Regions from separate parts of the Bacillus sp. YC2 genome, predicted to be linked through region 3. Evidence: predicted binding sites of a transcription regulator. Region 3 holds the regulator's gene; each other region holds the start of a gene.
What was found. Region 3 encodes LexA, which represses DNA repair genes until DNA is damaged. Its sites were predicted from a motif close to CGAACATATGTTCG; they were not measured.

Region 1 (5,971 bases), on a different contig from region 3:
TCGAATCCCAATGTTAAATTTTACAAGTACACAAACCCGCGTTTACCAAGGGTTCGCGAAATACCCCGTGTCCCAATGGTGTTCCTTCCGTGTCCCAATGGTATACCAGAGTAGTACCAAAAAAATCAGAGGAAATTACGGTGTTAAATCGCATTGAAAAGCGCTTATAGGAAAGAAAATTGCCGCTTTTATAAAGAAAAATCCGGCTTCTGCCGATATAAATAAAGTGTATTCATTTCTATAAAAAGGGGAAATTGCTTTGAAAAAATGGTTGTTAGGTATCGGGGCATTAACATTAAGTTTTTCACTAGCTGCATGCGGTGGTAAATCAAATTCAGATGCATCTACTACTACCAAAGAAAGCACAAAAGAGACTTCGGCTGAAACAAAGACGGAAAAAACGAAAGTTGATGTGGTAGATAAGGTCTTTTATAAATGGAATGATGAATCAGTCGGCGGCTCACCAAAGGTAAGCTCGTATGCAGTAATTAAAAACACAGGTGATACCACTGTAGATGTTTCGAACACAAAAATCACCTATCTGAACGACAAAGGGGAAGCACTTAGAGTTACACAGGCTAATTCAATGTACAGAAACCTCGCTCCTTCAGTAATAAAACCGGGAGAAGTGGCTTACCTTGGTATTGATGAAGACGCGAACGACGATATTTCCGGTTTAAAAGATATTAAAGTTGAAGTAGCGCCTTCCGCTTTTGAAACTGGTGTAAATGAACTCAAAGCAAGCAAAACAAAAGTTTTGAAAACTGATGACTGGGGCGGCAGCATTAGTGTAACTGGTTCTTTAAAGAATGATTCTGGCAAAGAGGCAACAGATATACAAGCGACAGCTGGGCTGTATGATAAAAACAATAAGTTCCTCGGTGCTTTGTTCCTCAGCTCCGATGATCATACTGTAATAAAGCCTAAACAAGAAACAAGCATAGATATGTCTGTGCCAAGTTTACCAACTAAAAAAGTAAAAGAAGTAGACCATGCTGACCTAAAAGCGAATGTACCAAACTATTAAAATACAATTGCCCTCTTGCGGGGGCATTTCTTTTTCGCTTAAAATAGAACGTATGTTTGATCCATTTTTTTCAATAGGCTATTGGACACATTTATCATAGGGAGATTGTACAAATTTTAATTTCCACACATTTAAGGGGGCGTTCATCTTGGTATATACAAAAAGTCATCTGGAAGATTGGATTGAAAGGCTATATAGAGAAATAAACATTCTCAATCCTGCTGACATCAATATTGATCATATTGCTCATGCACTGGATATTTTGATCGTCTACAATCCTGTAACCAGTTTTGCGCTGCGCTTTAATGGAATGTTCACCATTTCTTTAGATTCCCGAAAATCCAGAAAAGAACAATGGCTTGATTTTTCTCATGAGGTCTGTCACGAGCTCAGACATGTAAATAACGATAAGATCATGCCGATTTATTGGAAGGAATATTTAGAGTGTCAGGCGAATTATTTTGCATATCATTTCTGCATTCCTACATTCATGCTCCGGCTAATTGAAATCCCTCAGAACCAATACTTCGCGGCGCAGGTCATTGCCGACATATTCAAAGTGCCTGAATCATTTGCCTATATCCGCTTAAATATGTACTTAAACAAAGCCAGGCTGATCATATAAGAAGAGCCTTTTCAGGCTCTTTGTTTGCAACAGGTATGCATCTCATTTGAAATGTGATTCCGTACAGTTTTTTCACTGATAAACAGCTCGCTTGCAATCTCCTTTGTTGTCTTGTCTTGAACGAGCAATTCGAATACTTCTCTTTCTCTTTTTGTTAGCAGCGGCTTTGATTGAAATTCTTTCTCCTTCAAGTATTGTAACCCTCCTTGCTAAGGTGAGAGCGAATCTAAACGAATGGGTTTATATAGTCAAGATATCATATGTAAGGAGCGCATTGGAGGTGACGTCTCTAAGAGAAATAGTTATTCGTTCAGGAGAGCAGCATTCCTTTCTCTTCCTCCGTCCAGCTGACGGCTTTGCCGCTTTTTTTGGATACTTGGACCATCACGACGGAACCGGTAAAGCATGGCTGGCCTGATTCATTTTCCCCCAGATAATGAAGGGTGACGGACGCGTTTCCGGCCGTGCTTGTTTTGACATAGATCCGCAGATTTTCATATGGCATGACCTGGCGCATATAATCACATTGCTGGCTTGCAACAACCGTGATCGTTTCTGTGTTCTCCGCCTTGATGCGGCGCTGTTTGAAGTAGGAAATCCGCGCTTCTTCGAAATAAACGAAAGGGGTTACATTATTCATATGGCCAAACATATCCGTTTCTGAAAAACGTACTGAGACCTCGGTAAAAAACGAGAACGACTTTCTCCATTCTTCAAACGGCATGTCGATATAAGACGGTTTTTTCATAACCTTCAGCTCCTTATAAAAAAACCTCTCCCGTGCGGAAGAGGCTGTTTTCTCTTTCTTATACTCTGTCGCTTCCGAAGAAATTGCGGAATGCCTGTAAATTGGTATCTCTGTTTAACGCAGCGATTGAAGTCGTCAGCGGAATACCTTTCGGGCAGGATTGGACACAGTTTTGTGAGTTTCCGCAGTCCCCGAGACCGCCATCTGTCATTAGGGCTTCTAAACGTTCGGACTTGTTCATTGCTCCTGTCGGATGAGCGTTAAAGAGACGCACTTGCGACATTGGAGCAGGCCCCATGAATTTAGATTTGCTGTTGACGTTCGGGCAGGCTTCCAGGCAAACGCCGCATGTCATACATTTTGACAATTCATATGCCCATTGGCGGCGTTTTTCCGGCATTCTCGGTCCCGGTCCCAAATCGTAAGTCCCGTCAATCGGCACCCACGCTTTGACTTTTTTCAGCGAATCAAACATTCGGCTGCGGTCAACCTGCAGGTCACGGACAACCGGGAATGTTTTCATCGGTTTCAGGCGGATCGGCTGTTCCAGCTTATCGATAAGCGCCGTACATGATTGGCGCGGTTTTCCGTTGATGACCATGGAGCATGCGCCGCATACTTCTTCAAGACAGTTCATGTCCCAAGCCACGGGGGTAGTCTTTTCCCCTTTTGCGTTGACAGGGTTTCTGCGGATTTCCATCAGCGCAGAAATGACGTTCAGATTCGGACGGTAATTGATTTCAAATTCTTCATCGTATGGCGTGCTTTCAGGCGTATCCTGGCGGGTGATAATAAACCGTATCTTTTTCTCACTCATGATTATTTCGCCACCTTCTTCTTCGAGTAATCGCGTTTGCGGGGCGCAATCAATGAAACGTCGACATCCTGATAATGAAACTCCGGCGCTTCAAACGCACCGGCATGTTTTGCCATCGTCGTTTTAAGGAACTCCTCATCGTTACGTTCAGGGAAATCAGGTTTATAATGCGCTCCCCTGCTTTCATTTCGGTTGTATGCACCGAGTGTGATGACTCGGGCAAGCTGGAGCATATTAGAGAACTGGCGGGTGAACATGGCGCCTTGGTTGCTCCATTTTGTCGTATCATTGATATTGATTTTCTTATACCGTTCCATTAACTCCTGAATCTTATCGTCTGTTTTCAGCAGCTTGTCATTGTGGCGGACCACCGTCACGTTGGCAGTCATCCATTCTCCAAGCTCACGGTGCAGCACGTAGGCATTTTCATTGCCGTCCATTTTCATAATATCCGCCCATTTTTCTTCCTCTTTTTTCACATGGGCGTCAAATAGAGTTGAAGGCATATCCTCTGCGGATGATTCAAGGCCTGATACATATTTCACTGCATTCGGCCCGGCAACCATTCCGCCGTAGATGGCGGAAAGCAGAGAGTTTGCCCCTAGACGGTTTCCTCCGTGCATTGAATAATCACATTCACCGGCTGCAAACAGTCCGCGGATGCTTGTCATCTGATCGTAATCGACCCACAGACCGCCCATTGAATAGTGGACAGCAGGGAAGATTTTCATCGGAAGCTTGCGCGGATCGTCACCCATGAATTTTTCATAGATTTCAATAATGCCGCCAAGCTTAACATCAAGCTCTTTCGGGTCTTTATGCGAGAGATCGAGATAGACCATATTTTCGCCGTTGATGCCGAGTTTTTGATTGACGCACACATCAAAGATTTCGCGTGTCGCAATATCCCGCGGCACGAGATTTCCGTAAGCCGGATATTTTTCTTCAAGGAAATACCAAGGTTTTCCGTCTTTATATGTCCATACTCTTCCGCCCTCACCGCGGGCCGATTCACTCATCAGACGCAGTTTATCGTCGCCCGGGATCGCTGTCGGGTGAATTTGGATAAATTCGCCGTTAGCGTAGTATGCACCCTGCTGATAGACGATAGATGCAGCAGAACCTGTATTGATCATGCTGTTTGTTGATTTTCCGAACACGATTCCCGGTCCTCCGGTCGCCATGATGACGGCGTCAGAACGGAATGACTCAATTTGCATATTGGTCAGATTTTGAGCTACGATGCCGCGGCATGTTCTGTCGTCATCAAGAACGGCGCCGAGGAATTCCCAGCCTTCATATTTCGTGACAAGCCCCGCAACTTCATATCTGCGCACCTGCTCGTCCAGCGCGTACAGAAGCTGCTGTCCCGTCGTCGCTCCCGCATATGCGGTTCTGTGATGCTGTGTACCCCCGAAACGGCGGAAGTCAAGCAGACCTTCCGGCGTTCTGTTAAACATAACCCCCATGCGGTCCAATAAGTGGATAATAGACGGCGCCGCTTCGCACATCGCTTTTACAGGAGGCTGGTTCGCTAAAAAGTCTCCCCCGTACACCGTGTCATCAAAATGCTCAAACGGAGAGTCGCCTTCCCCTTTTGTGTTGACCGCTCCGTTTATACCGCCTTGCGCGCAGACCGAATGAGACCGTTTTACCGGAACGATTGAAAACAGTTTAACGGCTGTGCCCGATTCCGCTGCTTTTATTGTCGCCATGAGGCCGGCAAGACCCCCGCCGACTACGATAATGCTTGATTGACTCATGATAGCCCCTCTCCCTCTAGTAATCTAGTTCTCTTACACAAATGCAAAAATCGCTTTTAGACCCACGTATGAAAGCGCTAAAAATATAATCAGCGTCACGTAAGTCGAAATTCTTTGAGAACGCGGCGTGACAGTGATTCCCCATGTGACCGCAAAAGACCATAAGCCGTTTGAAAAGTGAAAAATCACCGATAAAACGCCTACAATGTAAAAGCCGAGCATGACAGGCGAGCTTAAAATGTTCGCCATCATATCAAAATTGACTTCCGCGCCCATTTGTGCGGCAATCCGTGTCTGCCATACATGCCAGCTGACGAAAATAAGGGTGAGAATACCAGTGACACGCTGAAGCACAAACATCCAGTTTCTGAAATAACTATAGTGGCCAGCGTTGTTTTTCGCAGTAAATGCTATGTACACACCGTAAACCGCATGATAAATTAAAGGTAAGAAAATAATAAAAATTTCTAAGGCGTACCTGAACGGCAGACTGTCCATAAAGCCGGCCGCCTTATTGAACGCATCTGCTCCCCTTGCAGCAAACTGGTTGACGACTAAATGCTGAATTAAAAAGATGCCGACCGGAATGACGCCAAGCAAGGAATGCAATCTTCGAAAATAAAACTCTCTGTTCCCAGACATTACTTTACCCCCTGTTTGATTTAAGTGCGAAATGTACTAAAATCTCTGCCCCCACTTCGTTTCAATTGTAAGCACTTTATTAAAATTTATTGACAATTTCATTTTACTCCTCCCTCAAAAGGGCGTCAAGAAAACGTGTACATAAATTATAATTTTCCGAATTGAACATTTGACGGAAAAATTTTATTTTCCTGCAATATCATTCTCACATTTTTTCACGAGTTTTAAAGGATCATCCTGTAATCCTCCCCCCTGTTTAAGCTATAATAAACGAAGGAAAGAGGGGAATACATATATGAAGAATAATTATGAAGCAGCTTTAGAAACCTTATCTGAACTTGACGTCAGT
Region 2 (2,245 bases), on a different contig from region 3:
GCAGAAGCTTATTACGGTATGAAACAAAGTCATGTATCAATGCACCATGTCAAACAAGCGTTGGACATTTATAATCAGTATGAGCTTTATAAGGTGCGAAAGGTTCAGTGTCTATTCGTCATATCAGGGAATTATATTGATTTTAAACGTTATGAGAAAAGTCAGCCGCATCTTGAAAAAGCTCTTGAATTATCAAAAGAGTTAGATAATAGAAGGTTGATTAGTTCTGCTCTTTATAATTTGGGCACAAACTTTGGGGATAGAGGCGACTACGAACAGGCGGAAATCTTTTTAAGGCAAGCAGTAGAGATAACAGAAAAAGCAAAGCTGAGCAACTTGCCGCATTCCTTATTTTCTTATGCGAAGTTTCTTTTTAAACAGGGGAAAATGTCAGAGGGAATCCAAGCGAGTAAGAAAGGACTATCGGCCGCCGTATACCAAGGGGATAAGTTATTCGAAAAGTTACAGGGGTACCTAAAGGCCCTTTATGTAGATGCAGTAGATCAGCAGGGAGTTAATGAAACGATAGAATACCTGGAGAAGAATAAAAATTATTCATATGTCGAGGATATTGCCTGTGAGACTGCTTCTGTTTATGCAGATTCAAGGGAGTTTGAAACATCCTTTTTTTATCATAAAAAAATGGTTGATACGCAAACACAAATTCAAAGGGGAGAGTGCCTGTATGAATTTTAAAAAAAGCGTCTTCATTATTCTGGGGCTGTCATTGACTTTAGTGTGCGGATTCGGAATCAACTCAGTGGAAAAACAAACAACAGATACCATTCAAATTGCTTCTGATCGCCTTCAAACATGAGCCTTTTCTTCGGAAGAGGTTTTTTTATTTCCTTATTATAATGCGTCAAAAAATCCATTTGTTCTTTTTCTTATCCCACCTCAATATGCGCTGCCTCATAAGATTCTTAACAGCTTCCCGTATAGCACGTTCATCCTTCCCAGTTTTTCTCTTCAGTTGATCCAGCGAGGGATTTTTTCCGAAGTGGGTCATATTAAAAATAATCCGATACACTTTTCGTTCAAAATCATTCAATTCAATTGCCTCCTTGAGTAAATAATACCAGAACAAACATTCCCTTTTCAACTTGAAACAGAACAAAAGTTCGTATAAAATAATAGTAAAGAAGGAGGGGGCAGCATGAAAGCATTGTTAAATCGTTCGTTAAATGAAAAATCAGCACTGGACATGATTTATATAAAAGCTGATGGAACAGTCTCAAAAAGAGCAATTATAGTTCATCAGATAACACAGAATTACATTCGGGCATTTTGTTTTACGAGTAGACAGACAAAAACATTCAGGATAGACAATATTCTTGCTGTTGTCCCGTCTAACTATAAAAAAGGGGTAAGGAATCATGCGTGACATTACGAAAAGACAAGCTGAAACGCTGCAAGCAATCATAAATTTCATTAATGAGTACGGAGTGGCGCCGACTTATAGAGAATTGATGGAAGACCTCGGTTTAAGCTCTACCAGCACAGTGAAAGGCCTGCTGGACAAATTAAAGGATAAGAATTACATAACGTGGCAGAATGGTTGCCCGCGTACGCTGAAATTAGAAAAAAGAGCTCAGCAACCCTGAAGCTCTTTTTCTATTGACTGCACCTTTTTCCGGCCAGTCCTACGAATTGGACAAGAACTGACGTTCGTAAAAATTGTAGGCTGCCCGCAACCATTATGATATAATTTTGAAAAATGTACCTTTTGCAAACGGGGTGATATTTTGTTTTTTGAAGAAAAAAATACAGAGGAATTGATCAGATATGAAGATTATCCCTATGCGGTTTATGCAAGGGTTTCGTCTGAAAAGGATAGCCAAACAACATCCATACAAAACCAGATTGACATATGCCATCATTGGATTGAAAAAAACAACTATGAATGGAAAGACGAGGCTATCCAGCTGGACGATGGTATAAGCGGAACAATTCTTCTCGACCGTAAAGCCATGCAACTAATTTTAAACAAAGCCACGAATCACAAGTTGAAAATGGTTGTATTCAAATCCATCAGCCGGCTTGCGAGGGATCTGAAGGATGCGCTGGATATAAAAGAGGTTTTGCTGGCGCACGGTGTTCGTGTAGTTACGCTGGAAGAGGGATATGACAGTTTATATGAAGGAAAAAATTCAATGAAGTTCGAAATGTTTTCCATGTTCGCTGCTCAATACCCACAGACAATATCGGTTTCAGCAAGTAGCGCGCTCGCAGCAAAAGCAAGACG
Region 3 (5,971 bases):
AGGCGAAGACCTCCTTTTTTATGTTTTTTCTTTATGATCATTTTCCGGCATTATTTCTTCAGAAGCCTCCGTTTGATAGCGTAACAAAGGGCTTTCTGTCTCTTTTGTGTCTTGGTAATCTTCCGGAAGCACATAATGGCTTAAATACCGATGAAAAAAAGCTTCAAAGACAGAGATGCAAAGCGCAGAAATAACTGATGCCGCGGCCGGAGACACGCCGTAGCTGCTTACGTTCATGAGAAAAATCCACAATATAATAAATGAAATGCCGAAATCGGCGATAACTGAGGTGAAATTGTTTGTTCTCGGAAGAACCATGCAATCACCGGCAAAATAAGTGATTAAACTTAAGAGCAATGTAATAAACAGTACGTTTAAAAAGGATACTTGGTACATACGGTCCAAAATTACATACAGCAATGCTAGAGTGAATGTCGTTTTAGAGGCGAAAGCAATCAAGTGTTTCATTTAAACCACCTTCGTTATGAGGTTTCGGCTGAAATGCCGATTCGTTTACATTTGCGGCAAGTCTTTTGCGGTTTCCGCCGCCTGCATATCAAGGCCGATTTGCCGTGTTATATCGTATGACTGATAAAAACCTTTTTCAGTCATATAATTGTAAATCTGCTCATGCGTATCAATGGCATCATGTAAATACTGCTGGAGCGTTTCCCGCACTTCAGGAGTAGCAGATTCGGTTATGGCAGCTGCAATGTTTCTGACGGCAGCCTTTGCCGTGATTAAAAAATCGGTCGCAATCACTTGTTCAGTCATGCTGCCCATACCGACAAGTTTCTGAAAAAACTCATTCAAGCGTCTCACCTCTTCCGGCCAATAAATGCTTCAGCTGATCAATCTGTGTTCTTGTGTTCGCAGCATCCTGTTCTAATATCGCTTTTAAAGCATCATCCTGAACAAGCCCGGTCATCGTGGACGATTTTGTCAGGCAAAGATTTTTAAAAACAAGCAGTTCGTGAAGCTCTAATGTCTCATGAAGCCCATTCAAAATCTTCATCCCTTTCGTTTAGCACTATTAAAACGTATTGTAAGCAAAACTGAATGGTTTAAACTGGTATTTTGTGGGCGGATGGTGTATTTTTTGTAAAATGTGAATAGACCTGATAAAAACCGAAAGTTAAAATACGTAAAAAAGGGGGGGCATTGAAAAAAATATGGATAGTAATTGCTGTTTTTTTGTCTTTTTTGCGGAATACAGTCTGTTAGTGCCGCTACAACTGACTTTGAATTGAAAACGAGTTTTACATTGGATGGAGATGCTAAGGAGTTTTACATTGGATGGAGATGCTAAGGAGTTTTATATTGATGACCCCGGGACTGTTACAGCTGACGATTATTTTTTAGGATACAAGTTCACAATTTTGAATAGCTCTTCATGCGGGTTAAATACGAAGCGAACGAAATTTTTATACATTAAGTGCTAAAATCTTCAGCGGCAGCTGGTTAAACCTCAGTGCTGAGGATAAAAAATGATTGATCCATACCATAAATACAGAATATTAATCGAAAGCGCTTCAAACCTTTGTGAACCAGCACATATAAAAGGATTTTACGGCGCGGGATATTATCATTTTGATTAAAAAAACGAACTCCGCTGTTTGTAAACAATGCTTCGGTGATTAGATACTTATTGTACTATGTACTAAATTTTCATATTTAAAAATATTCGCCGCTCAATAAAAACTGCATAAAACATTGATGATTCCCCCGATCAAATCAATAAAGACTGCACCTCGGTAAAAAAGTTTCCTTCAAGAAACATTATTAGTTGATTTCAAAACCAAAATGTTGGATAATAAGGATGTAAGCATGATGTAAGTTTTTCCTCCTTAGCAGGTTCGTTTCCAAGCCAGGACGAACCTGTTTTTTATACAATGAAAAACCCCTTTTCAAAAAAGGGGTTTTTAAAATAATGTAAGTTTAATAGAATCAATGAACGGTTCTGAATACGCCGATGACTTTTCCGAGAATACTTACATTTTGCAGGATAATCGGTTCCATCGTCGGATTTTCCGGCTGCAGACGCACGTAATTCTCTTCTTTATAGAAGCGCTTGACCGTCGCTTCATCATCTTCAGTCATAGCCACGACGATTTCTCCGTTATTCGCCGTATTTTGCTGTTTGACAATGACGTAGTCTTTGTCAAAAATGCCGGCGTCAATCATACTTTCACCCATAATTTCTAACATAAACACATGTTCACCCGGGGGAACCATGCGATCCGGAAGAGGGAAATATTCGTCGATATTTTCAACGGCCGTAATCGGCATTCCAGCTGTTACTTTTCCGATAACGGGAACGTTTACGACCTGGCTTTTCGGTATTTGAACTTCTTCTTCATCCAATACCTCTATCGCCCTCGGTTTAGTAGGATCCCGTCTGATCAGACCTTTTGTCTCCAACCGCGCCAAATGCCCATGGACGGTTGAACTGGAGGCCAGTCCTACAGCTTCTCCAATCTCTCTTACAGAAGGCGGATACCCTTTAGTTTTGACTTCTTCTTTAATAAATCGCAGGATATCAAGTTGCCTTTTTGATAGCTTCGTCATTTTTCGCACCTCAAAACGTCGATTTTAAGTAGATTATAGCATGATTTTCCTGACAGTACAAACATAGGTTCGAAAAAAACGATTGACAGAAACGTTTGTTCGTATATACTGAGTGATATGAAAAGCGAACAAACATTCTTATTGGAGGTTGTTTTGATGGCTAAAGAATCTATCATATTTGTCGGTCTGTTCACTGCGATTTTAGGCGCTGCTATTTTACTTGTCTCTTGTGCGGGCAGCGATCAAGGGCTTGGCCAGTATGTTAAAATAAAAGTTCAGGACGGCGATACACTGTGGTCACTTGCAGATCATGTGGCTGAGAAGAAAAAGATCGATAAAGAGGATTTCATTGAATGGGTGACGGAGAATAACCATCTCCAAACCGCTGATATAAAACCGGGAGACGAGCTGATTCTTCCTTTGAAGAAGGAGCATCCGGCCGCGTATCAGCTGGCAATCGTCAAATAGAGAGGACAGAGAGAAATGAAGGCGCTCATTTATGCCCGTGTAAGCACAAACAAAGAACAGCAGCAAACGTCTTTAAAAAGACAAGAAGAGGAGCTTAGTGAGATCGCAGCAGCAAACGGCATGGAAGTCGTAAAAGTCATTTCTGAAAAAGCCAGCGGTTATGAAATGGACCGTGACGGGGTATTTGAAATGCTTGATGAAATTAAAAAATCAGACATTGATGCGATATTGGTGCAGGACGAAACAAGGCTCGGCAGGGGAAATGCCAAAATCGCGCTTTTGCACTGTATCTATAGGGAAAGCGTAAAAATTTATACGACAGCCCATAAAGGAGAACTTGAACTTTCAGAAGCCGATTCGATGGTGCTTGAAATAGTCAGTATTGTTGAGGAATATCAAAGAAAGATTCATAATATGAAAATCAGGCGCGGTATGAAAAGAGCGGTCAAAAACGGCTATAAACCTGAGCGGAACTTAAAAAACAGACATGAAAACAGCGGGAAAGATAAGATAGAGGTCCCTATTTCAGAAATTGTCCGGCTCAGAGCCAATAAGCTCACCTTTGCAGAGATCGCAGCCACCTTAAGAGGTTTCGGCTATGATGTGTCAAAAGCCACGGTTCACCGGCGCTTTCAGGAATATACACAGGACAAAGAGGACAGCTGACGTGCATCAGTTGTAAAACACACCATGATTTAGTAGTATATAATCAACACGCACCAAAGGAGCTTATTATGATTTCTAAAGAAAAAATTGCGAGAATTAACGAACTGGCTCAAAAAGCAAAGGCAAACACGATAACAGATGAGGAAAAAGCGGAACAGCAAAAGCTGCGCCAAGAGTATCTGAAAGGCTTCCGCTCTTCAATGAAAAATACATTAAAAAGCGTAAAAATCATTGATCCGGAAGGCAATGACGTCACTCCAGAAAAATTAAAAAGAGAACAACAAAATAATAAACTTCATTAAAAAAGAAAGAATACGGCAATATCGTATTCTTTTTTCGTATATACTAATACCAAACCTTGCTTTACGACAAAATTCAACAAGTTTATCTCAAATTTAAGCTGAAAGAGTTGAGAAAAAGTCGGCATCGCTTTATGATGAAAGGGTACAACAATAAGGAAGGGGATTATGATGGATACAATTGAAAAGAAATCAGTTGCCACCATACGTACACTATCTATAGACGCTATTGAAAAAGCAAATTCCGGACATCCGGGCATGCCGATGGGGGCTGCGCCGATGGCTTACACATTATGGACGAATTTTATGAATGTGAATCCGCAGAATCCGAGCTGGTTTAACCGCGACCGCTTTGTATTATCTGCTGGACACGGCTCAATGCTTTTATACAGCATGCTGCACTTGAGCGGATATGATCTCAGCATTGACGATCTCAAACAATTCCGCCAATGGGGAAGCAAAACACCGGGACATCCGGAGTTCGGACATACGGCAGGTGTAGACGCAACGACTGGGCCTCTTGGTCAGGGTATCGCTATGGCAGTCGGCATGGCGCTGGCTGAACGCCATTTGGCTGAAACATATAACCGTGATTCATTCAACGTGGTTGATCATTATACATACGGCATTTGCGGTGACGGCGATCTGATGGAAGGTATCTCTTCTGAAGCTGCTTCGCTTGCAGGCCATCTTCAATTAGGCCGGCTTATCGTACTGTACGATTCTAATGACATTTCTTTAGACGGCGATTTAGACCGCTCTTTCTCTGAAAATGTCAAACAGCGTTTTGAAGCTATGAATTGGGAAGTCCTTTATGTAGAGGACGGAAACAATATTAATGAATTGACGGCGGCGATTGAAAAAGCGCGCCAAAATGATACAAAACCGACATTAATCGAAGTGAAAACAACAATCGGATTCGGTTCTCCAAACCGTGCGGGCACATCAGGCGTTCACGGTGCTCCGCTAGGAAAAGAGGAGAGCAAGCTGACGAAAGAAGCATATGCTTGGACATTTGAAGAGGATTTCCATGTTCCAGAAGAAGTGTATGAGCATTTCCATAAAGCTGTTAAAGAAGCCGGAGAGAAAAAAGAACAGGAATGGAATGAGCTGTTCTCCGCTTATCAAGAAAAATATCCTGAGCTTGCGGAAGAGCTGTCACTCGGCATCAAAGGTGAACTTCCGAAAGACTGGGATCAAGAGGTTCCGGTTTATGAAAAAGGAAGCAGCCTTGCTTCACGAGCGTCTTCTGGTGAGGTTCTGAACGGCATCGCTAAAAAAGTTCCTTTCTTTGTCGGAGGATCTGCGGATTTAGCAGGCTCAAACAAAACGACAATAAAAAATGCGGGAGACTGTACGGCAAAAGACTACTCCGGCAAAAATTTCTGGTTCGGTGTTCGTGAATTTGCCATGGGAGCAGCCTTAAACGGAATGGCTCTTCACGGCGGCCTTCGCGTCTTCGGCGGTACATTCTTTGTATTCTCCGATTATTTAAGACCGGCGATTCGTCTTGCTTCATTAATGGGGCTCCCTGTGACATATGTTTTCACACATGACAGCATTGCAGTAGGTGAGGACGGTCCTACTCACGAACCGATTGAGCAGCTTGCTTCTTTACGAGCGCTTCCGAATCTTTCCGTTATCAGACCTGCTGACGGAAATGAGACTGCGGCTGCCTGGAAGCTCGCAGTTCAAAGCAAAGATCATCCGACGGCGCTTGTGCTGACACGTCAAAATCTGCCTACCATCGATCAGTCGGCTGATGAAGCGGCAACAGGAGTAGAAAAAGGAGCGTATGTCGTATCTAAAGCTCAAACGGATTCACCGGATGCTCTTCTTTTAGCTACAGGATCTGAAGTCGGGCTTGCGATTGAAGCACAGGCCAAGCTTGCTGAAGAAAACATTCAAGTATCAGTAGTCAGCATGCCGAGCTGGGATCGTTTTGAAAAACAATCTGCAGAGTACAAAAA

Region 1: the regulator LexA is predicted to act here: its motif matches at 1,073-1,086, upstream of KY305_RS10940 (ImmA/IrrE family metallo-endopeptidase).
Region 2: the regulator LexA is predicted to act here: its motif matches at 1,111-1,124, upstream of KY305_RS19600 (WYL domain-containing protein).

What each region holds. Positions count from the first base shown of each region.
Region 1 is NZ_JAHXDO010000005.1:224,913-230,883, reverse strand. Features, by position in the region: gene KY305_RS10945 (hypothetical protein) at 260-1,027, shown strand; gene KY305_RS10940 (ImmA/IrrE family metallo-endopeptidase) at 1,176-1,652, shown strand; gene KY305_RS10935 (helix-turn-helix domain-containing protein) at 1,664-1,843, opposite strand; gene KY305_RS10930 (acyl-CoA thioesterase) at 1,963-2,400, opposite strand; gene sdhB (succinate dehydrogenase iron-sulfur subunit) at 2,459-3,217, opposite strand; gene sdhA (succinate dehydrogenase flavoprotein subunit) at 3,220-4,980, opposite strand; gene sdhC (succinate dehydrogenase cytochrome B558) at 5,014-5,622, opposite strand; gene KY305_RS10910 (YslB family protein) at 5,918-5,971, shown strand, end outside.
Region 2 is NZ_JAHXDO010000025.1:51-2,295, forward strand. Features, by position in the region: partial or broken gene KY305_RS19590 (tetratricopeptide repeat protein) at 1-696, shown strand, start outside; gene KY305_RS20210 (hypothetical protein) at 686-817, shown strand; gene KY305_RS19595 (hypothetical protein) at 863-1,051, opposite strand; gene KY305_RS19600 (WYL domain-containing protein) at 1,157-1,384, shown strand; gene KY305_RS19605 (LexA family protein) at 1,377-1,604, shown strand; gene KY305_RS19610 (recombinase family protein) at 1,746-2,245, shown strand, end outside.
Region 3 is NZ_JAHXDO010000011.1:35,233-41,203, forward strand. Features, by position in the region: gene KY305_RS16085 (YndM family protein) at 19-468, opposite strand; gene KY305_RS16090 (spore coat protein) at 514-813, opposite strand; gene KY305_RS16095 (hypothetical protein) at 806-1,015, opposite strand; gene lexA (transcriptional repressor LexA) at 1,948-2,568, opposite strand; gene yneA (cell division suppressor protein YneA) at 2,725-3,036, shown strand; gene KY305_RS16110 (YneB family resolvase-like protein) at 3,052-3,702, shown strand; gene KY305_RS16115 (DUF896 domain-containing protein) at 3,771-4,004, shown strand; gene tkt (transketolase) at 4,173-5,971, shown strand, end outside.